DNA from 4 places in the Glaciibacter sp. 2TAF33 genome. Region 2 is predicted to be linked to each of the others. Evidence: predicted binding sites of a transcription regulator. Region 2 holds the regulator's gene; each other region holds the start of a gene.
The links. The regulator HrcA, encoded in region 2, represses chaperone genes, less so after heat shock. The targets are predictions, from matches to a motif close to TTNGCACTCGNNNNNNNCGAGTGCNAA.

Region 1: AB4Y94_RS07900 (Hsp20/alpha crystallin family protein) is a predicted target of HrcA. The motif match lies at 2,528-2,554, and genes of this name have one in related genera.
Region 3: groL (chaperonin GroEL) is a predicted target of HrcA. The motif match lies at 4,001-4,027, and genes of this name have one in related genera.
Region 4: groES (co-chaperone GroES) is a predicted target of HrcA. The motif match lies at 2,528-2,554, and genes of this name have one in related genera.

What each region holds. Positions count from the first base shown of each region.
Region 1 is NZ_JBFRFS010000006.1:157,680-163,046, forward strand. It holds gene AB4Y94_RS07885 (type III polyketide synthase) at 1-386, opposite strand, end outside; gene AB4Y94_RS07890 (phosphatase PAP2 family protein) at 493-1,314, opposite strand; gene AB4Y94_RS07895 (NADP-dependent oxidoreductase) at 1,479-2,396, opposite strand; gene AB4Y94_RS07900 (Hsp20/alpha crystallin family protein) at 2,639-3,085, shown strand; gene AB4Y94_RS07905 (phosphodiesterase) at 3,259-4,197, shown strand; gene AB4Y94_RS07910 (stealth family protein) at 4,127-5,367, opposite strand, start outside.
Region 2 is NZ_JBFRFS010000008.1:218,488-223,854, reverse strand. It holds gene AB4Y94_RS10325 (HIT domain-containing protein) at 18-380, opposite strand; gene AB4Y94_RS10320 (16S rRNA (uracil(1498)-N(3))-methyltransferase) at 449-1,234, opposite strand; gene dnaJ (molecular chaperone DnaJ) at 1,238-2,344, opposite strand; gene hrcA (heat-inducible transcriptional repressor HrcA) at 2,407-3,429, opposite strand; gene AB4Y94_RS10305 (DUF4870 domain-containing protein) at 3,600-4,040, shown strand; gene AB4Y94_RS10300 (DUF4870 domain-containing protein) at 4,116-4,496, shown strand; gene AB4Y94_RS10295 (hypothetical protein) at 5,039-5,367, shown strand, end outside.
Region 3 is NZ_JBFRFS010000013.1:128,407-133,773, forward strand. It holds gene AB4Y94_RS14835 (carbohydrate ABC transporter permease) at 368-1,324, opposite strand; gene AB4Y94_RS14840 (carbohydrate ABC transporter permease) at 1,324-2,268, opposite strand; gene AB4Y94_RS14845 (cold-shock protein) at 2,601-2,801, shown strand; gene AB4Y94_RS14850 (DUF3048 domain-containing protein) at 2,874-3,929, shown strand; gene groL (chaperonin GroEL) at 4,071-5,367, shown strand, end outside.
Region 4 is NZ_JBFRFS010000009.1:170,992-176,358, forward strand. It holds gene AB4Y94_RS11490 (DUF4190 domain-containing protein) at 15-701, shown strand; gene AB4Y94_RS11495 (hypothetical protein) at 806-1,225, shown strand; gene AB4Y94_RS11500 (class I SAM-dependent methyltransferase) at 1,280-2,491, opposite strand; gene groES (co-chaperone GroES) at 2,629-2,925, shown strand; gene rarD (EamA family transporter RarD) at 3,031-3,984, shown strand; gene AB4Y94_RS11515 (ABC transporter substrate-binding protein) at 4,108-4,839, shown strand; gene AB4Y94_RS11520 (ABC transporter substrate-binding protein) at 4,995-5,367, shown strand, end outside.

The DNA.
Region 1 (5,367 bases), on a different contig from region 2:
TAGAAACCGGTGCAGGACACCGTCACCACGTGGGTGATGTCCGCCGCGTCAACGCCCGGGCAGGCGGCGAGGGCCCGACGCCCGGCTTCGACGAACAGCTTCGTCGCCTCGACGATGTACAACTCGTTCCGCACCCGAGTGCTCGGTATGAGCAGCAGCCGGCTCACCGGATCAAAGAACTGCGGGTGGGCGCCGTCGGCATCGAGGGTCAGTTCCTCGATCACCGTATGACGCTTCTCGATGCCGGACATGTTGAACGACGTGGAGACCAGTCGCTGGGCGAGGCGACTGAGGTCTGGCTGGGCGGCGAACACGTCGCGCACCTGGTCCTGGATCAGAATTGTCGGAGGAACTACGGTCTGGAGCGCTCGCAACGTGACGGCCATAGGGCCAGTGTTGCACGCACCCTCGTCTGACAACACCTATTCTCATTCAACGTGCAGGCGCAACGACGGATGCCGCGTCGGCGCATCGCACGGACAGTGACGGCGGTTATGGCAGCCGCGAAAAGGTGCGGGTCGCCAGCAGGGCCAGGGTGAATCCCGACGCGATGATCGCCGTCGCGCCGCCGACGTAGGCGATCACTGTGTTCGGCGAATCGTTCGCGGTGGAGGCGCTCTGGAAGGTGATCAGGAATGCCACCAGGGAGACCAAGAGGAAGGGCACGGCGATCCACCACCGGACGACGCCCGTGCGACGGGGCGCGGCGCCCGCAGCCTGTCGGCCGAACAGGCTCAAGGCGAGGCCGCCGGCGCAGCCCCAGAAGGCCACCACCAGCAGCGCCGCGACCACATCGCTGGGGCGGTGCCACTGGTTGGCCAGCGTCGAGACTCCGGCCAGGACGGTGAACGCTGTCCCCCAGGCCGCGACAGTCGGTCGTGATCGGGGGCTCGAGACGAGGAACACCGCGAGCGCCGACGCGGCCGCGACCGTTGTATGCCCGGACGGGAATGAGTTGCCTGCATAGCCCTCGACGCCGAAGTCGGGACGGCTGAGGATCACATATTTCAGCAGCTGGGTGGTCGCCGCCGCCGCGCCCGCGGCTCCGAAAGCGATCAGGAGTCCCAGCCAGTTGCGGCGGACGAGCGCGACGACGATGGTCAGCACGACTCCGATGACGCCGGACACCGTCGGCAGGGCGTCGAGCAACTGCTGCGCAAAGGGCGCCACGCTGCGCCGGCCGAACTCGGCGCCGTCGTACGCGAGCTGGTCCACGAGCTGTCCGTCGTGCGTGCGAACAAAGAACAGGTAGAGCACGATGAACACCGCGACCGAAGCGGATGCGGCCAGGAGGAAGACAAGAGGACGGATCATCGGGTGGGCACGCACCCTTCCACCTTCGCACAGGCTGCTGGGAGACCCTCCCGACATAGCGAAGGACCCGGCAGCTTCATCGGCTCCCGGGCCCTTCTCATCGGATTCGCATCCGGTGTTGATCGTTAATCTACGCCGATTCGCGTCGATCGCAAGGGGTTGTTTCAGACCAGGGCGAGAACTATCTTCCCGCGAAGATGTCCACGAGCAAGGTGGCCGTACGCGTCTCGCACGCGCTCCAGCGGATACACGGTGTCGATCGGGAGCACGATCTCGCCAGAGGCGACCAACGCGGCAACGACGCCCAGGTCGCCTGAGGTCGCGTCCGCACCGCCGATGTTGGTGATCCCGGCGTCCTCTTTGTGGCCGCGGGCGGCGATGGTGTTGATCCGGTTCCCTGGCACGCCCAGTTTCAGGGCGGCGTCGATCGTCGCCGGACCGTGGTTGTCGAGTGCCGCGGTGAGGCGCGGCGCGACCTTCCGAAGCCGGTCGACGAGGCCCTCGCCGTATTCCACCGGGATCACCCCGATGCTGCGCAGGAATTCGTGGTTGGCCGGGCTCGCCGTGCCGATGACCCGGGCGCCGGTGCGGAGCGCCAGCTGGGCAGCGAGCACGCCGACGCCGCCGGCCGCCGCGCTCACCAGCACAGTGTCGTGACTGCCGAGTCCCAGCGAGTGCACGCTGGCCCATGCCGTGCGCCCGGCGATGTCGAGGCATCCTGCGGTGTCGAAATCGAGTGCGTCCGGCATCCGGAGGAGCGTGTCGGGGTCCGTCACCACGAAGTCGGCCTGCGCGCACATCCGCTTGCCGCCGAACACCCGATCGCCGGCGTCGATGCCTGTGACGCCGTTGCCCACCTGGTCCACCACCCCGGCGAAGTCGTTCCCGTTCCCGCATGGCGGTGTGGCGTTGTACCGCGCGGCAGCCGGGCCGCCGTTCATGATCTTCCAGTCGACGATGTTCAGGCCGGCACTGTGCACCCGTACCCGGACCTCACCCGGACCGGCCTGGATCGGCTCATCGTCGACGACGCGCAGAACCTCGGTGCCACCGAACTTGTCGAAGCGAACGTAGCGTGCCATGCGCCCAGCCTAGACAGGTGCGAGCGGATGCCGCTCCTCCAGTTTTCCAGGTCGTGCCGGTCGCGGGCGGGGCCAGCGAGGACCCGGCTCTGGTGTTCGCTCAGGGCTAACGGTGTGTTGTGCAAGCATACTTGGCACTCTCGATCGACGAGTGCTAAATTAATCACAGTTGAGTCACCTCGACTCAACTCTCTAAACGAGTGCGAGTCGGGCCGGTCGGCCCGAAGAAAGCGAGTACAACAATGGCCATGAATTTCGACCCGTTCCGTGACCTCGACCGCATCGCCGGCGCGTTGATGGACTCGCGTGGGCCCCGCCTGATGCCGATGGATCTCTACCGAGAGGGCGACGTCTACATCCTGAGCGCAGACCTCCCCGGCATCGACCCGGGTTCCGTCGACATCGATGTGGACGGCCAGCTGCTGACCATCCGTGCCGAGCGCACCCTCGCGAACCATGAGGGTGTGAAGTGGCTCACCCGGGAACGCCAGGCCGGGTCGTTCCTGCGCCAGCTGAACCTGGGCCAGGGAATCGACATCGAGAAGATCGCCGCGAGCTACGACAACGGCGTGCTCAGCGTCTCGATCCCGGTGACCGAGAAGGCCAAGCCGCGCAAGATCGAGGTCACCTCAAGCGCTGAAGCGAACACGGTGACGGTGAAGGAGGGCGAGCACCAGATCACGAAGTAGACCGGGTGCCGCCAGCGAGCCTGCCGCGATGCGTCGCGGCAGGCTCGACACCTGCCAGCCCCCGTAGTGGGGCGTGGCGTACACTCAATGTTCATAAAGGCATGATCGAATAATGGTTAGTACCGTTAGTGCGCGCGCCGCAGAGTGCGTACTTACCAACGAATGGAAGCTCCGTGAGCAACCGAACGGCCGAGTATCCCCGGCCGGACCATTTCCTTCTCCACCTCAGTGACACGCACCTCCTCGCTGGTGAAAACCGGCTGTACGGTGCCGTGGACAGCACCAGGCACCTCGCCGAATTGTTCGACGAGCTCGAAGCCTCCGGCGGGCGCCCCGAGGCCATCGTCTTCACCGGCGACCTCGCGGACCGTGGTGAGCCGGGCGCCTACGACCGCTTGCGCGAGATCGTCGAGCCGGCCGCGGAGAGGCTGGGCGCCCAGGTGATCTGGGTGATGGGCAACCACGACGACCGGGCGGCGTTCCGCGCGAACCTGCTCGACGAGTTGCCGACGACGAACCCCATCGACGACGTGCAGGACATCAACGGCTTGCGCGTCATCACGCTGGACTCTTCCGTACCCGGCCACCACCATGGCGAGGTCAGTCCGGAACAACTGGACTGGCTGGCGAGCGAACTGGCCGTGCCGGCCCCGGATGGGACCATCCTCGCCATGCACCACCCGCCGGTGCCGAGCGTGCTTGACCTGGCGGCATCCGTTGAGTTGCGCGACCAGGCTCAACTGGCCCAGGTCCTGCGCGGCACCGATGTGCGCAGCATCATCGCCGGGCACCTGCACTACTCGTCGACCGCGACATTCGCCGGGATTCCCGTGTCGGTCGCCTCGGCGACCTGCTACACCCAGGACCTGAACGTGCCGGTCGGCGGCACCCGCGGCCGTGACGGCGCCCGCGCATTCAACCTCGTGCACGTCTACCCTGACACGGTGCTGCACTCCGTGGTGCCGCTCGGCTCCTACCCGGCGCTCGACTACATCGATCCGGATGAGAGCCAGCGCCGCCTCGCGGCCGCGGGCACGCAAATCAGGCCGGCGGGTACGCTTCCGGCATACCGGGAGCCACCCATGACCCGCCCGATCCGAGTTCTGCACTGACCGAACCCGAGATCGACGCCTGCCTGGCGAATTGGCGTTCGGCCAGGGCTTGGTTGCGCTGGTCCTGGAACTCGTGCTCCCACGGCGCCGGGAACGGGAAGTATCGCTCGAGGAACTCGGTGACCGCGGTGCGGCGCACGTCGTCGGAGATCTCGGGGAAGCTGCCGTCGTTGAGGCAGAACATGTCCTGGTCACGACGCTTGCCGAGCCGTTTCATCTGCCGCAGCGCCACCCGCAGGGTGGTTTCGACGTACATCGAGCGCGCCTGGGTCTGGGCGACCGCTCGGCCGGTCATCAGCGCGTAGTAGTGGTAGAACGAGTTCGTGACCGAGATGTCGGTCGCGGAGCGGAAGCGGCTCGCCGCGGTGCGGGCGAAGTCCTCGGGGAACTCACGCTCCATCTCCTGGAGCACACTCTTCCGCAGCGGAGCCGCGGTGTGCTCGAGGTGACGGGTGGTGACCTTCCCGAACCGCTGCCGCAGCAGGGCCCGGTTCACCCGGGCCGCGTTCTCGAAACCGCTCCGCGACGGGTCGTTCTCGCCCAGCCCGATGCGAGTGGATGCCTCGATGAATTTCGTCACGCCGCCCGGCGAGAAGAACAGCTCAGGTCCAACGGGACGCCCGAAGAACATGTCGTCGTTGGAATACAGGAAGTGCTCGGCCAGTCCCGGGATGTGGTGCAGCTGGCTTTCGACGGCGTGCGAATTGTGCGTCGGCAGAGCGCTGGTGTCGGTGAAGAAGTCGGCGCTCCGCATCAGCGTGACCCGCGGGTGGTCGGCCAGCCAGGCCGGGGCCGGCGAGTCGGTGGCGATGAAAATCCGCCGCACCCACGGCGCGAACAGGTACACGCTGCGCAGCGCGTATTTGAGTTCGTCGATCTGACGGAACCGCGCCTCCGACTCGTCGCCCTCGCCCACGACGTAGGCCTCCATGCGCTTGGCGCGCTCGCGCTGGAAGTCGGTGGACGACCCGTCGACCCAGGAGAACACGAGGTCGATGTCGAAGCTGATGTCGCTGGCCAGGTCGTCGAACATGTTCTGCAGTGTGCGCCAGGAGTGGCCGTAGAGCTCGACCGAGGTTTCACGGGCCTCCGAACGCGGCAGCCGGGTGCGCATGAGCGCGTTGACGACGGGGGCGATGATCTCCTCGTCGCCGAAACGCCAGAGCTCCA
Region 2 (5,367 bases):
CGTTCTCGAACGGCGGGTCACTCTGAGCCAAGTGTGCCCTCCCCCAGACGCCCGCCGAGCACATGGGCGTGCACATGGAAAACGGTCTGGCCGGCGTCCTCGCCGGTGTTGAAGACCAGGCGGAACTGGCCGTTGGTCAACTCGTCGGCGACCTGCCTGGCCACGTCGACCAGTTCGGCCAGCAGGCCGGGGTCGCCGGCGGCGAGTTCGGCCACGTTGCGGTAGTCCTCGCTCTTGGTGGTGACCACCACGTGCACCGGCGCCTTCGGGGCCACGTCGTTGAACGCGATGATGCGGTCGGTCTCAGCCACGATGGTCGCCGGGACCTCACGCCGGGCGATGCGGCTGAAGATGGACGGGGCGGAGCCGGTGGAAGACATGTCTCTATCTTAAGCGGGGTCGCGATCTTAAGCGGGGTCGCGCTTCTGCGGGGTCGCGCTTGGACGCCCTACCAGCGGCCGAGGGCCTGGTTCAGGATGGCCAGCGCTGCCGGACCCGCCGTCGAGGTGCGGAGCACGGTCTCACCGAGGCGCACGGCGACGGCCCCGGCCTGGTCGAGCAACGCCAGTTCTGAGGGCGCAATGCCGCCCTCCGGACCGACCACCAGGATGATGTCGGTGCCGCTGTCGGTGCCGCTGTCGGTACGTGTGCTGCCAGCATTGCCGGCCGCGCGAAGCCCGGCCACCTCGGTGAGGCGGGCCGATGCCGTGGGCTCGAGCAGCAGCATCCGCGTCGAACCGGCCAGCGAAGCGAGTTGCTTCGTGCTGGCCAGTTCGGAGACCTCGGGAAGCCACGGCCGGATCGACTGCTTGGTGGCCTCGCGCACGATGCTCGCCCAGCGTTCCCGGCCCTTGGCGACTTTCGCGCCTTCCCAGCGCGACACCGAACGGGCCGCAGCCCACGGGATCACCCCGTCGACCCCGAGTTCGGTGGCCGCCTGGATCGCGAGCTCGTCACGGTCTCCCTTGGCGAGGGCCTGCACCAGGCGGATGCGCGGGCTCGGCGCCGCTGTGACCGTCGCCTCGGCGACCTCCAGCGTCAACTCGGCGGCCGCCGCCGACACCACGGTGCCGCGGAGCATCAGCCCGGCCCCGTTCCCCAACTGGAGCTGCTCGCCCGGACGGATCCGGCTGACGGTGACCGCGTGCTTGGCCTCGCTCCCGCCGACGCTGACGACGGCGCCGGGAGCGCAGTCCTCTGGGCGCAGGGACTCGTCGAGGAAGAAGTGCGCCATTCGCTAACCGAGGAAGCGGTCGCGGAGTTTGGCGAACAGGCCCTGCTGGAAGTGGCCGAGTGTGGGCTCCGGTGCCTTGTGCCGGTCGGCGAACTGCTGGATCAGGTCGCGTTCCTTATGGTCGAGGCGGGACGGGGTGACCACCTGCACGCCGATCTTGAGGTCGCCGCGACCGGAGCCGCGGAGCTTGGTGACCCCGCGGTCCTTGACCGTGATGATCTCGGAGCTCTGGGTGCCGGGCCGCAGGTCGACCTCGACGTCGCCGTCGAGCGCGTGCAGCGTCGCCGTGGTGCCGAGGATCGCATCCGTCATCGCCACTTCCAGCGTGGCGAGGAGGTCGTCGCCGTTGCGGCTGAACACGTCGTGGTGGCGCACCTTGATCTCAAGGTAGAGGTCGCCGTTCGGGCCGCCGGCCGGGCCGGCTTCGCCGCTGCCCGGCATCTGGAGCCGGAGGCCGGTGTCGACGCCGGCGGGGATGTCCACCGGAACGGTGCGGCGGGCGCGGATGCGGCCCTGGCCCTGGCAGGTGACGCACGGGGTGGCGATGATGGTGCCGTAGCCGCGGCAGGTGCCGCAGGGGCTCGACGTCATCACGTTGCCGAGCAGGGAGCGCACGGCGCGCTGGATACTGCCGGTGCCGTGGCAGATGTCGCAGGTGACCGGTCCGGTGCCCGGCTGGCAGCAGGTGCCGTTGCAGGTCTCGCAGACGATGGCCGTGTCGACCTCCATCTCGCGGTGGGTGCCGAAGATGACCTCGTCGAGGTCCACCTCCACCCGGATCAGCGCGTCCTGGCCGCGCTCCCGGCGCGACCGGGGGCCGCGGCTGGAGCCGCCGCCACCGCCGAAGAAGGTCTCGAAGATGTCGCCGAAGTTGCCGAAGTTGCCGCCGTCGAATCCTCCGCCGCCCTGGCCGCCGAGGTCGTACTGCTGGCGCTGGGTCGGGTTGCTGAGCACGTCATAGGCGTGAGTGACGGTCTTGAACCGCTCTGACGCGTCGGCGCTGGGGTTCACGTCGGGGTGCAGTTCGCGAGCCAGCCGGCGGTACGCCTTCTTGATCTCGTCGATCGAGGCGTCGCGCGAAACGCCGAGTACTTCGTAATGGTCAGCCAAAAGCGGCTCTCCTCAGTGCTATCTGGATGGTGCTTTGTGTGTGTTCCGAATTCGGGAGAAGGTCAATTCTCGCCAAGCAAGCGTGACAGGTACCGGGCGACCGCGCGAACGGCCGCCATGTTGTTGGAATAGTCCATGCGGGTCGGACCCAGCACACCGAGCCGGGCCTTGTCGCCGCCGGCCTGGGTGTATCCGCTGGTCAGAACGGATGTCTCTCCCAGCCCGAACGAGGCGTTCTCACGTCCGATGCTCACCGAGACCCCGTGTTGGTCGATGGCCATCTCGTCGAACAGGCGCAACAGCACCACCTGTTCCTCGATCGCCTCCAGCACCGGGTAGATGCTTCCGGTGAAGTCCTCTTCGGTGCGCACCAGGTTGGCGGCGCCGGCCATGACCAGCTTGTCCTGGCGGTTGGCCCCGACCTGTTCGATCAGTGCCGAACCGATCAGTCCGGCCACCTCGGAGAGCCGTGGCGGGACAAGGCCACCGGCGTGCTGCAGCGCGGTGGCAGCTTCCGCCATGGTCGTGCCGCCGATGGACACGTTCAGCCGGGCCCGAATGTCGCCCAGCGCCTCCTCGTCGACCGGGTGCGGCAGGTCGACGACGCGCTGCTCGATCCGGCCGGAGTCGGTGATCAGCACCGACAGCACCCGGGTCTCGGTGAGCTGCACCAGTTCGATGTGGCGCACCCGGGCGCGCGACAGTGAGGGGTATTGCACCAGTGCCACCTGGTGGGTGAGCTGTGACAGCAGCCTGACGCTGCGGGCGAGCACCTCGTCGAGGTCGGTGGACTGGCCGAGGAAGGTTTCGATGGCCTGGCGCTGCGCCGGGGTGAGCGGGCGGAGGTCGGCGAGGTGGTCGACGAAGATCCGGTAGCCCTTGTCGGTGGGGATGCGGCCGGACGAGGTGTGCGGGGCGGCGATCAGCTCCTCTTCTTCGAGGAGCGCCATGTCGTTGCGGATGGTGGCTGCAGACACTCCGAACGAGTGCCGTTCGACGATGGACTTCGAGCCCACCGGTTCCCGGGAGGCGACGTAGTCCTGCACGATGACGCGCAGTACTTCAAGGCTTCGATCCGACACCATGACGACCGCCTCCTTCCACCCACCAGTCGTTAGCACTCAGGCTCATTGAGTGCTAATCATATCGCGAGTTCTAGCCGTGTTCTCATTGCTAACGGATGATTCGGAGGGTTACGTTATGCATGTACCGAAGTAAGGCAACGGACTACCACCACCGTCTGAAAGGGACCATCATGAGCGATTCGCAACCGGGGCCGCAGGACCCGGGCATGGGCCAGCAACCGCAGCAGCCGTACCAGCCTCAGGCGCCGGTCGCAGCGCCTCCGCTCACCGAGGCGGATGACCGCCAGTGGGCCTCGTTCGCGCACCTCGGCGGGATCCTGTCCTTCCTGCCGTCGCTCATCATCTGGCTGGTGTTCAAGGACCGCGGACGGTTCACCGAGGTCGAGGCCAAGGAGGCGCTGAATTTCCAGATCACGCTGGTCATCGGCTACGTCGCGATCAACATCATCGGGATCTTCCTGGCCCTGGTCACCTTCGGAATCGGTGGGGTGTTCTCGCTGCTGGTCTGGGTGCTGTGGGTGGTCGGTGTGATCTTCTCCATCCTCGGCTTCATGAAGGCGAAGGACGGCGAACATTACCGTTACCCGTTCGCCCTCCGCCTGATCAAGTAGTTTCCCGCTACTCTGTCCTCGTCCCGTCACCCATCCGAGCCAGCGCTCGCAAGAGCGCCCGATGAAGGAGTCTGAATGTCCGACGCACCTCCCCCGCCCCAGAACGCAAACCCGTACCAGGCGCCGACCGCGATGAACCCGTCGGACGAGAAGCTGTGGGCGACGCTGATCCACATCGGCGGAATCCTGTTCGGTTTCCTGCCGGCACTCATCGGCTACCTGGTGCTCAAGGACCGCGGGCCGTTCATCCGCGCACACACCGCCACGGCGCTGAACTTCCAGATCACCCTGCTGATCGGCTACATCGTCGGAAGCATCCTGATCGTGGTGCTGATCGGGATCTTCATCCTGTTCCTGGTGTGGATCGCCTCGATCGTCTTCGGCATCATCGCAGCCCTCGCGGCGAACAAGGGTGAGGCATACACCTATCCGCTGGCGATCAAGTTCGTCAGCTGAGCCGGCGCTAGTCGACAGCTCGGGCCCCGCCCCTTCGGATCAACCCAATTGATCCGCAAGGGGCGGCGACACGACCTTCCCACCGTATGCGCGGCGTGTCACCTGCTGGCCTCCCCGCCGCCTTCGTCCCGATCAGGTACGTATAACGCACCTTCGTTCCGCGAATGAGCGTGCGTTATACGTTCCTCACACCCGCGTGCGGACTGCGGATGCCAGACCGTGGAGAATTCCAGCGGCACGGGCGCACAGCAGGCACTCTCGTCGCATGGCTCCGCGGATACCCCTCCCCGACGACCACACCGGTCGCCCCTTCCTTTTCAACGCAGCGACGCGCTCCGGCCTCGGCCGTTCACGGCTCAGCGGCGCCGACCTCGCGCGCCCGTTCTGGGGCGTTCGCGCCGCCACGACCAGCGTCGATACCGAGTCGCTCTGTCGAGCGCTCCAGCTTCGGCTCCCACCGACAGCCTTTTTCAGCCACGCCACAGCAGCGCAACTCTTGCGGCTGCCGGTCCCGCTGCGGCTGCAGTCACCGCGGCCGCTGCATGTCGCTGTTGCAGCGCCAACCCGCGGTGGACATCCGCGGGGTGACGGGGCACCGGCTCGTGATCCTGCAGAACGACGTCGGGTCCCTGGGCGGAATCCAGCTCACTGGGCCCGTGCGCACCTGGCTGGACCTCTCTGCGCACCTGTCCCTGCTCGAGCTCGTGGCGGTCGGCGACTACCTGGTCCACTGGAGGCATCCGTATGCCACGATTACCGAATTGACGGATGCCGCGGCCGCGTACCCGGGTCGCCGCGGCCGGGCGCTGGTCCGGGCGGCACTGCCGTTGTTTCGGACTCGGTCTGAGTCGCCACGCGAGTCGATCCTGCG
Region 3 (5,367 bases), on a different contig from region 2:
TCCTCGGTCGGGCGCGCCGTATCGCGGCGGGCGCGCGATATTTCGGGTGCCTGGAGTGTTATCGCGCGCCCCGGCAACGGTCGCGTATCCGCCGAGAAGTGCCGGGCGCGGGACACTGCGGTGGCTGCGTAGCTCGGTTGCCAGTGCTTCCCCGTGCTCTCCTGCGGATGTCGTGTGGCCGCCGCTGGGGATGGGCAGTCCGCCGTCGGGCGCCGGGCGTCCGGGGTGGGAGCACCGCGGCAGGCGCGCGATATTTCGGGTGCCCGGTGGGTTTCCCCGCGCCTAGGCTGCCGAGGCACGGGACCGGCGCCTGCCGGCCCGGGGGCACGGGCGGTTTTCGTCGAGGGCGAGCGGATGCCGCTGCTCGCTACCCCTTTCGGCCCTGGGTGGCCACACCCTCGATGAAGTAGCGCTGGCCGAAGGCGAAGATGATCAGCATCGGCAGGGTGACCAGCAGCGACGCCACCATGACGTATTGGTAGTCGCCGTGGCCGCCATTGGTGGGGCTGTACTTGGTCATGGCATAGGCGATACCCAACGGCGCTGTGAAACCTTCGACGCTGCCCGCGTTCAAATAGATCAACGCGGACTGTAGGTTGTTCCAGCTGGCCTGGAACTCGAAGACGAAAACAATGATGAACGATGGGATCGACAAGGGCATGGCGATGCGCCGGAACAGTCCCCAATAACTGGCCCCGTCGATGCGGGCCGCCTCGAACAACTCCCGCGGCAGCCCGAGGAAGAACTGTCGCTGCAGGAAGATGTAGAACGCCGACCCGAACAAGTTCATTCCGAACAGCGGTACCCAGGTACCAACCAGGCCGAGGTTGTTCCAGATCAGGTACTGCGGAATCATCGTCACGGCACCGGGCAACATCATGGTTGCCAGCACCACGCCGAACAGCAGCCCGCGCCCCGGGAATTTGAAATAGGCGAACCCGAACGCGACCACCGAGCTTGAAACGGATACGAATCCGGCGGCGAGGAGCGCAATCGCGATGCTATTGAACATCCAGCTCAGCAGCGGCAACTGGTTGAACACCTCGACGTAATTCTCGAACGCGAAAGTCTGGGGCCAGAGTGCATTGTCGAAGACCTGCCCGCGTGGCTTCAGGCTCGCAGCCAGCAGCCACCCGAACGGATAGAGGAACAGCAGCCCGAACCCGATGAGCAGGAACCAGAGGACGATCCGGCCGACCAGGCCCTGCGGTCGGTACCAGTGCCTGTTTCTCGCGCGCGGAGGCGTGTCGCCGCCGAGGGCTTCAACGCCGACGACCTGTGCTTCCAGCCCGGGTGCGGCAGCGGATGACTGGGTGACAGGCATCAGTCCTTGTCTCCTTCGTAGTAGACGAAGCGGTTGCCGAACCTCATCTGGATGAAGGTGATCACCATGATGATCATGAACAGCAGCCAGGCCATCGCTGCGGCGAAGCCGAAATCGAATTGCCGGAAGGCCTGTTGGAAGAGGTACACACCGTAGAACAACGACGATTCAGGCGATGCGTTGCTTTGATCCCGCCAGAACAACAGGTAGGCCTGGTCGAATACCTGGAGGGCGGCGATCGTGAGCACGATGACGTTGAAGAAGATGGCGCTGGAGATCATCGGAACGGTGATGGTGAAGAACTGGCGCACCGGACCGGCGCCGTCGAGGGAGGCCACCTCGTACAGGTCCCGCGGCACGTTCTTGAGCGCCGCCAGGAAGATCACCATGGTGCCGCTGACACCCCACAACGTCATCAGCACGATGGACGGTTTCACCCAGGCCGGGTCGACCAGCCACTGCGGACCCTCGATACCGAAGAAAGCCAGACCCTGGTTGATCGCCCCCGTGTTGCCGTTGAGCAGCAGAAGGAACACTGCCGCGGTCGCCACCGACGGGGTCATCTTCGGCAGGTAGTACAGGGTGCGGAAGAATCCGGCGCCCCGGCCGACGCGGTTGAGCAGCATGGCGAGGAAGAGAGCGAAGATGATTTCCAGCGGTACGGCCATCAACGCGTAGATGAGGGTGTTGCCGAGCGACAGCCCGACTTTCGGGTCCTCGAAGAGGTTGGCGTAGTTGCTGAATCCGACTGGCCGGGCCGAGTTCGTGGCGAGGTTGTAGTTGCTGAACGAGATGACCAGGCTGTAGATCATCGCCCCCAGCGTGAAAATAAGGAAGCCGAGGATCCACGGCGAGATGAACAGATATCCGGCGATCGCTTCTCGCCGGTTGTACTTGCTGACCCTGCGCCTCTTTCCGTCTGCGGCGTGGTCCGTGATACCCATGGCTGTCTCCTCCAGCTGCGCTGCTCGGCACACAGAACTCGACGCCGCGGTGTGGCATCGTTGCCCCGCGTTCGCGACTCTAAAGCGTGAATGAGTTGATCGCAAGGACTCACACGAGCGGTGGGAACGGGGTATAGGGCCACGCCGCGAACGGCCCCGGCACGCGTGAGTCACTCCCCGTTCCGGTCGGCGCTCACGAGCCACGTCGAATCGTTGTCATACCGCGACATTTCCGGGCGTCAATTCCCCTAACGGATGCCGGTGCTTCGCTAGTATCTGGTCTCAGCACAGGCAATGGCCTGGCTGTTATCACACAGCATTGGGGAGAAACAATGGCGAACGGAACCGTCAAGTGGTTCAACGCTGAAAAAGGCTTCGGCTTCATCACCGTCGATGGAGGGCAAGACGTCTTCGTCCATTACTCGGCGATCGACATGAACGGATACAAGGTTCTCGAGGAAGGCCAGCAGGTCGAATTCGAGGTCGGCACCGGGGCCAAGGGGCCGCAGGCCGAGGCCGTTCGTCCGGTCTGAGCACGCACAGCATGCAGGCGCCGCGCCTGCCCGACGCCGTCCGGTCCGCCGGGCGGCGTTAGTGTGTCCAAGGTGACTACGTCTTCCTGGGGATCCGGCCGACTCGCCGTGACCATCCTGGCCGTGATGATGCCGGCCGCCTTGCTCCTGTCCGGCTGCACAGCGGAGAAACCGCCTGCCATCACGACATCGCCGTCCGCAGAGGCCGAGGAGCCGGCCTGGGTGGCGCCGGAACCAACCGAACTGGCGCCGCTCCGCGGAACCAGCGTGTCCGCCGGAGGTGCGGCGCATCCGTCGCTCGCGGTGAAGATCGACAACCACGAAGCGGCCCGACCGCAACTGGCGCTGGAGCGCACCGACCTCGTCTTCGAGGAACTCGTGGAGGGTGGGATCACCCGCTACGTCGCCGTCTGGCAGTCCGACATTCCCGACCTGCTCGGGCCGATCCGGTCGATCCGTCCGATGGACCCCGACATCATCACCCCGTTCGGCGGTGTTGTGGCGTACTCCGGGGGGCAGGAGCAGTTCGTCGGGATGATGCAGGCGACCGGGCTGGTGAACGCGGTGTTCGACTACGACGACACCGGGGCGTTCTACCGCGCCGACGACTGGGAATCGCCGCATGACGTGGTGGTCAAAGCCTCAGAACTCGTGGCGCGACACGCTGACCTGCCGGCACCGGCGCAACAGTTCGCGTACTCGGCGACCGCGGCCGCGGCATCCGCCGGCGTCGACGGCACCCCGGTCACGACAATCAAGACGGTGTTCTCGGATGCCCGCTGGCCCAACTGGACCTGGGACGCTCCGGCGGCGGCCTACCTGCGATCGCAGGAGGGTGCGCCCGACCTCGACGCCTCCGGCGCCCAACTGCGCGCCACCAATGTCGTCGTGCTGCGGGTCGGCATCGATTGGCGCTACGGCGAGGTTCCGAAGACCACAATGATCGGCTCGGGGGAGGCCTGGGTGTCCGCCGGGGGCAAGAGCGTGCACGCGACCTGGAGCAAGGGCGCGCAAGGCTCACGCATCCGCCTCGTCGACGACCACGGCGTGACCATCCGGCTGGCCGCGGGCAATACCTGGATCGAGCTGGTGCCGAGCGAACAGGGCTCCGTCGAACTCGTGCCCTGACCGGCGGCGACAGGGCGAGGAGCCCGGCGACCCTCACTTGCACTCTCGACCCGAGAGTGCCAGAATCGTTCTTGGCACTCTCACGTTTTGAGTGCTAATCCATCACAGTTTTGGAACGTCCGGGAGGGACGAGAAACACACATGGCAAAGATCATTGCTTTTAACGAAGAGGCCCGTCGTGGCCTCGAGCGCGGCCTGAACATCCTCGCCGACACGGTCAAGGTCACACTCGGCCCGCGCGGACGCAACGTCGTCCTGGAAAAGAAGTGGGGCGCCCCCACGATCACCAACGATGGCGTGTCCATCGCCAAGGAGATCGAACTCGACGACCCATACGAGAAGATCGGCGCGGAGCTCGTCAAAGAGGTCGCCAAGAAGACGGACGACGTAGCCGGCGACGGCACCACGACGGCGACCGTTCTGGCCCAGGCGCTGGTTCGCGAAGGCCTGCGCAACGTCGCAGCCGGCGCTGACCCGATCAGCCTCAAGCGCGGCATCGAAAAGGCCGTCGAGGCCGTCACCGCTGAGCTCATCGCGAACGCCAAAGAGGTCGAGACCAAGGAAGAGATCGCGGCCACCGCATCCATCTCGGCCGGCGACGAGACCATCGGTGCGATCATCGCCGAGGCGATCGACAAGGTCGGCAAGGAAGGTGTTGTCACCGTTGAGGAGTCGAACACGTTCGGCACCGAGCTCGAGCTCACCGAAGGTATGCGCTTCGACAAGGGCTTCCTGTCGCAGTACTTCGTGACCGATCCCGAGCGCCAGGAAGCGGTCTTCGAAGACCCGTACATCCTGATCGTCAACTCGAAGGTCTCCAACATCAAGGACCTGCTGCCGATCGTTGACAAGGTCATCCAGTCGGGCAAGCAGCTCCTCATCATCGCCGAGGACGTCGACGGCGAGGCCCTGGCCACGCTCGTCGTGAACAAGATCCGCGGCATCTTCAAGTCCGTCGCCGTCAAGGCGCCGGGCTTCGGCGACCGCCGCAAGGCGCAGCTGCAGGACATCGCCATCCTCACCGGTGGCCAGGTCATCTCCGAGGAGGTCGGACTCAAGCTTGAGAACGTCACCCTCGACCTGCTCGGCAGCGCCCGCAAGGTCGTCATCACCAAGGACGAGACCACGATCGTCGAAGGCTCGGGAGACCCCGAAGCCATCGCCGGCCGCGTTGCTCAGATCCGTGGCGAGATCGAGAACACCGACAGCGACTACGACCGTGAGAAGCTCCAGGAGCGTCTCGCCAAGCTCGCCGGTGGTGTCGCGGTCATCAAGGCCGGCGCCGCAACGGAGGTTGAGCTCAAGGAGCGCAAGCACCGCATCGAGGACGCCGTTCGCAACGCGAAGGCTGCCGTCGAAGAGGGCATCGTCGCCGGTGGTGGCGTCGCCCTGATCCAGGCCGGCAAGACCGCGTTCGAGAGCAAGGCCATCCTTGACC
Region 4 (5,367 bases), on a different contig from region 2:
AGGAACCAACTCCCATGAGTGATCCAACCAACCCCGACGTCCCCCGTAACCCTGACGGCCCAGACCAGCCTGTCGTGCCCGGTGTGCCGCCGGAAGTGCCCGACGTTCCACAGGCACCAGACGCGCCGGTGCCCGGCGTGCCGCTGGCACCCGAGGCACCAGGCGCCCCGCCGCCCCCGGAGGTCCCCGGTAACCCGGCCCGTACGGCCGGAGTCGACGAGGGCGGGGCAGTCCCACCGCCTCCCACCGGCGGAACGCCACCGCCACCGCCCCCGTTCGGCGCGCCGACCCCACCGCCCCCGCCGCCGTACGGGACGCCGGCGAACCAGCCCCCGCCCGCGTACGGGACACCGGGGACACCGCCGCCGGCGTACGGCGCCGCGGCGAACGCCCCCTACGGCGGCGCGCCGGCCTCCAAGCAGCCAGTGCTGAGCATCATTTCGCTGGTCGCCGGCATCATCGGCATCCTCGGGTTCCCCGTGGTGGCGTTCATTCCGATCATCGGCGGCATCCTCGGGCTCTTCATCCCAGCGGCTGCGGTCGTGCTCGGCTTCCTCGGCAAGCGGAAGGAGCCCGCGGCCAAGGGCTTCTGGCTGACCGGTCTCATCACGGGCTTCGTCGGCGTGCTGCTTGCGGTCATCAGCATCATCGTCTGGGGCATCATCCTCGCCAACATCGGTTCGTACTCCAGCACGTACTGATCCGCTTCCCGCACTGAGCCGCTCCGCTGGGCGGGCGCCGCAACCGACGGCGCTCATCCAGTGGAGCGAGCCAGCGCCTCTCACCACACCCGGAGGCCCAGCCTATGAACGGGCAGCAGCCTGAATCCTCGCCGCTGGCTGACGAGTTCGGCGTCGACCTCGTTCGTCGCCCGCGCCCCCCCGCCTCTGACGGGCAGCTTCCGTACGAGTCGACCGTCACCGCGCCGACGGTGTGGGTGCCGCATGTCTACACCGAGTCGGAGATGCGGGCGCTCGCCGAGCGGCGAGCGGTGTCGGCCACCGCCCTGGTGTTCGGACTCGTGGGTCTCGCCGCCGCCGTGTTCGGGGTCTGGGGCGCGCCGTTGTCGCTGATGGCGGTGGTCCTCGGGTTCGTCGGCCGGAACAAGGAACCGCTGGCCAGGGTGGTGTGGGGCTGGGCCATCGTGGCCGGCGTCGTGGGGCTGCTGATCACCGTCGGATGGATGATCTACAGCATTCAGGTGGCGCCGGGCCTCGGCCTGTGAAACGCGGGTTGGTTCATCGCGGTTCGTAACCTGCCGGGGAGAGCTCCCGGGCGATCAGGGTGCCCGGGTGGCCGGCACGTCGACCCGCTCAACGAGCAGCGTCGTGCGGCGCCCGGACACGCGGGTGAGGATGATCGTCGCCGACTCCGGACCCTTCGGTTTCAGGCGCACCCGCAGTGCGGCCGGGTCAACATCGACGCCACGTTTCTTGATCTCCAGGGTGCCGATCCTGCGTTCCTGCAGCGCCTGGCGAAGCTTGCGCTCCTCCGCGGGCAGCTCGTCGAGCACCCGGAACGTCGTGGCGAACGGGGTGGCGGCGCGGGTCGATGAGCTGATGTATGCGATGCCCTCGCTCAGCATTCCCGCGCCCATCGACCGGGCGAGGTCCCCGATCAGGCGGGCACGGATGACGGCGCCGTCGGGTTCGTGGAGGTACTCGCCGAGCCCAGCCACCGGAACGTCCTCGCTGTCCGCCGCGGCGGTCAGCTCGTGCATGCCGTCAGCGGCGACCAGGAGCGCCGCACGCCGCACGCCCACGCGGGCGAGCGGCCCGAACCACAGCGCCATCTCGACCAGGGTCCCGTCGACGGAGACCCACTGGGCTTCCGCCTCCGCCGGGATCTGGTCCCGGTCGTGGCCGGGGCCCAGCTTGATGCCGGTGGGCATCCGCTGCCCGAGGCCGAACGCGAAATCGAGGGACGGGGAGTAGTCGTCGGGGTTGGCCAGCCGGGAGGTGTTGGTGTGGCCGGCGGTGCGGCGGGCCGGGTCGAGCCAGGCTCCGTCGAAGCCGGAGAGGTCGACGCCCTCGGCGTCGGAGTGCACGACGGATGCTGACGCGAACGGGGCCAGGTTGTAGCTGGCCACGGCGGCCGTCACCTCGTCGGCGTCGACGGCCGTCACCCGCAGTTCCATCGCGGCCATGGCCATCGCGTCGCCGCCGATGCCGCAGCCCAGGTCCACGACGTTCGTGAGGCCCGCCCCGGAGAACCGGCCGGCGTGCAACGCTGCGACCCGGAGCCGGGTCGCCTGCTCGAGGCCGGCCTCGGTGAACAGCATCCGGCTGGCGAACTCCCCGAACTTGGTCTCGGCCTTGGCACGCAATTTGGACTGGGAGAGGACCGCGGAGACCAGGCCCGGGGCGTGGCCGGCCTTGCGCAGGTCGCTGACCGTACGCACCACATCCGCGGCCGACCGGTACGGCGGCAGGGAGTCGAGCAGCCGGAGCCCTTCGGGTGACAAGAGTTCGACGAGCTCGGAGCGGTCCATTCCGTCACGGTAGCACCGTTGCCTGGCGCCGCTGGTCTGGCACTCACGTTGCGTGAGTGCCAGATGGGGCCTAAACTCGATTTAGCACTCTCGACGTGAGTCTGCTAACCAAGTCTTAGCCAAGAAAGAGGTCAAACGTGTCGGTCTCCATCAAGCCGCTCGAGGATCGCATCGTTATCAAGCAGGTCGACGCGGAGCAGACCACTGCTTCGGGTCTGGTCATTCCTGACACTGCCAAGGAGAAGCCCCAGGAGGGTGAAGTCGTCGCTGTCGGCCCCGGCCGCATTGACGACAACGGGAACCGCATTCCGCTCGACGTCGCCGTCGGCGACAAGGTGATCTACTCCAAGTACGGCGGAACCGAGGTCAAGTTCGGTGGCGAGGACCTTCTCGTCCTCTCGGCTCGCGACGTGCTCGCCGTCGTCGTTCGCTAACTCGAACACAGCGTTTCACCCGAATCCCGGATGGCCACGGCCATCCGGGATTCGTGCGTTCCGGGGTGGATTCATGGGTTCGGCGAAGGCCATACGATGGAACCCATGCCAACCGATCCCGCGCCCGTCAGCGTGTCACGACCGGAGCGGAGCGAGCACAGCACCGGCCTGATCTACGCCGTCCTCGCCTACGGGCTGTGGGGCCTCCTGCCGCTGTACTTCCTGCTGCTGCTCCCGACCGGCGCGTTCGAGGTCGTGGCCTGGCGCGTGCTGTTCTCACTCGTCTTCTGCGCCCTCCTGATCACGGTGACCCGACGATGGCGCGCCATTATCGCGGTGCTGCGGAAACCGCGCGTGGTCCTGACCATGGGCCTGGCCGGCCTGCTCATCTACGTGAACTGGCAGACCTACGTGGTGGCGGCGCTGGACGGGCATGTCGTCGAAGCCGCGCTCGGCTACTTCATCAACCCCATCGTCACCGTGTTCCTGGGGGTGCTCGTGCTGCATGAGCGACTGCGCACCATCCAGTGGGTGGCCGTCGGCATCGCGATCGTCGCCGTCGTGGTGCTCACCGTCGGGTACGGTGCGCTGCCGTGGATCTCCCTCATGCTCGCCTTCTCCTTCGGGCTCTATGGGCTGCTGAAGAAGCGGGTCGGCAACGACGTGGACGCCGTCACCGGACTCACCCTCGAGACAGCGTGGCTCACCCCGATCGCCATCGTGCAGCTGATCGTTGTCGGCGGGGTCTCCGGCCTCACGTTCGGCAGCGTGTCGCCGTGGCACACCGTCCTCCTGCTGTCGACGGGCGTCGTCACGGCCGTGCCGCTCCTCTTCTTCGCCTCCGCCGCCCGTCGGCTGCCGCTCACACTCATCGGGCTCATCCAGTTCTTCGCGCCGGTGCTGCAGTTCCTGGTCGGCGTATTCGTCCTGCACGAGGACATGCCACCCGAACGCTGGGCCGGGTTCGGGCTGGTCTGGGTGGCGCTGATCATCCTCACCGTCGATATGATCGCCTCGGGTCGTGCGCCTCGGCGTGCATCCCTCGAACCTGCCGCCTGACCTCCCTTCCCTCCTCGCCCCTCGCCGAGAACGCACTTGTTGGGCTTATAAGCGAGGAATAAGCCCAACAAGTGCGTTTTCGCGGACGAAGCTCGTCACGGAAATGCGAAAGGACAGCAACGGATGCTTCGCATTACGCTCAGCGTGATCCTCTTCGTCGGCGCCGTGGTCGGATTGGCGGCCTGCACCGGCGACCCCACGCCGAGCGCCACACCGAAGGAGCAGGCGAGCGAATCGCCCGCGGTAGTGGCGTCCGGCGACGGGGTGCTCCGGATCGGCACGTTGTTCCCGATGAGCGGTGACGCGGCAGCGTCAGGAGCCGCCCAGGTTGCCGGGACGGAGCTGGCGGCACGGGAGATCGCCGAGCTGGTGGGATCCGGACTGCCCATCGAACTGGTGCACCGAGACTCGGCCGGCGACGTCACCGTCGCCCTGGCCGATTTCCTCGCCCGCGGCGTCGACGTGGTGCTCTGGGACGCCGGAAGCGTTCCGCCGACGGATGTCGCGGCATCCGTCGCCTCGACGCCGGCAGTCCTGCTCTCACTCGCGGACCTGGCCAACGGCGGCACTCCGGTTGCGCCGGGCGAGGCGTTCGGCGCGCGGCTGCTGACGGCCGACCCCGGGTTGGCTGACACGGCCGGGGGTGCCGAGGGCTACGACGGCGTCGTGGTCACGGCGCTGGCCGCCCGGGCGGCGGGCGACGACGGCGGTGCCTCGGTCGCGGCGGGCTGGAAGGCGGTCACCACCGGGACGTCACCGTGCTCGTCCTGGGGCGAGTGCCTGGCCGCCCTCGACGGTGGCCGGAATATCAGTTACGCGGGCGCATCCGGCACTTTGGCGGCCTTTTTTGCGTGATTTCGTGACAATTGGTCACGAAGCGTAACGATTTGGGTCGGTTTACACGCTTGTAACGCGTTCGCCTTGTATCGCGTGGTTCCTGTGAATACTGTGACAACACGGCAGTCATTCGACTGCCGTGTTCTATACCCATCCCTAGTCCAAGGAGCAACATGAGCGTATTCGCGAAGGCCACGGCCTCCCGCTCAGTTCGGGCAGTAATCACAGGCGTCGCCATGGTCGGCGTCAGCGCCCTTCTTCTCACCGGATGCAGCGCCGGCGGAGCGACAGCAGAGGCAGAATCCGATAAGCCGGCCGCCACCGATGGCGCGCAGGCGATCAAAAAGGGTGACCGAGACCTCTCGCTCAAGATCGGCACGATTCTCCCGCAGAGTGGCGGGCTCGCATTCCTCGGCCCGCCCGAGGAGGCCGGCGTGAAGCTCGCCGTGCAGGACATCAACGACGCGAACCTCGGCATCAACGTCGAAGCCGTTCTTCGCGACTCTGGTGACACCACGACCGACACCGCCACCGTTTCCGTGACCG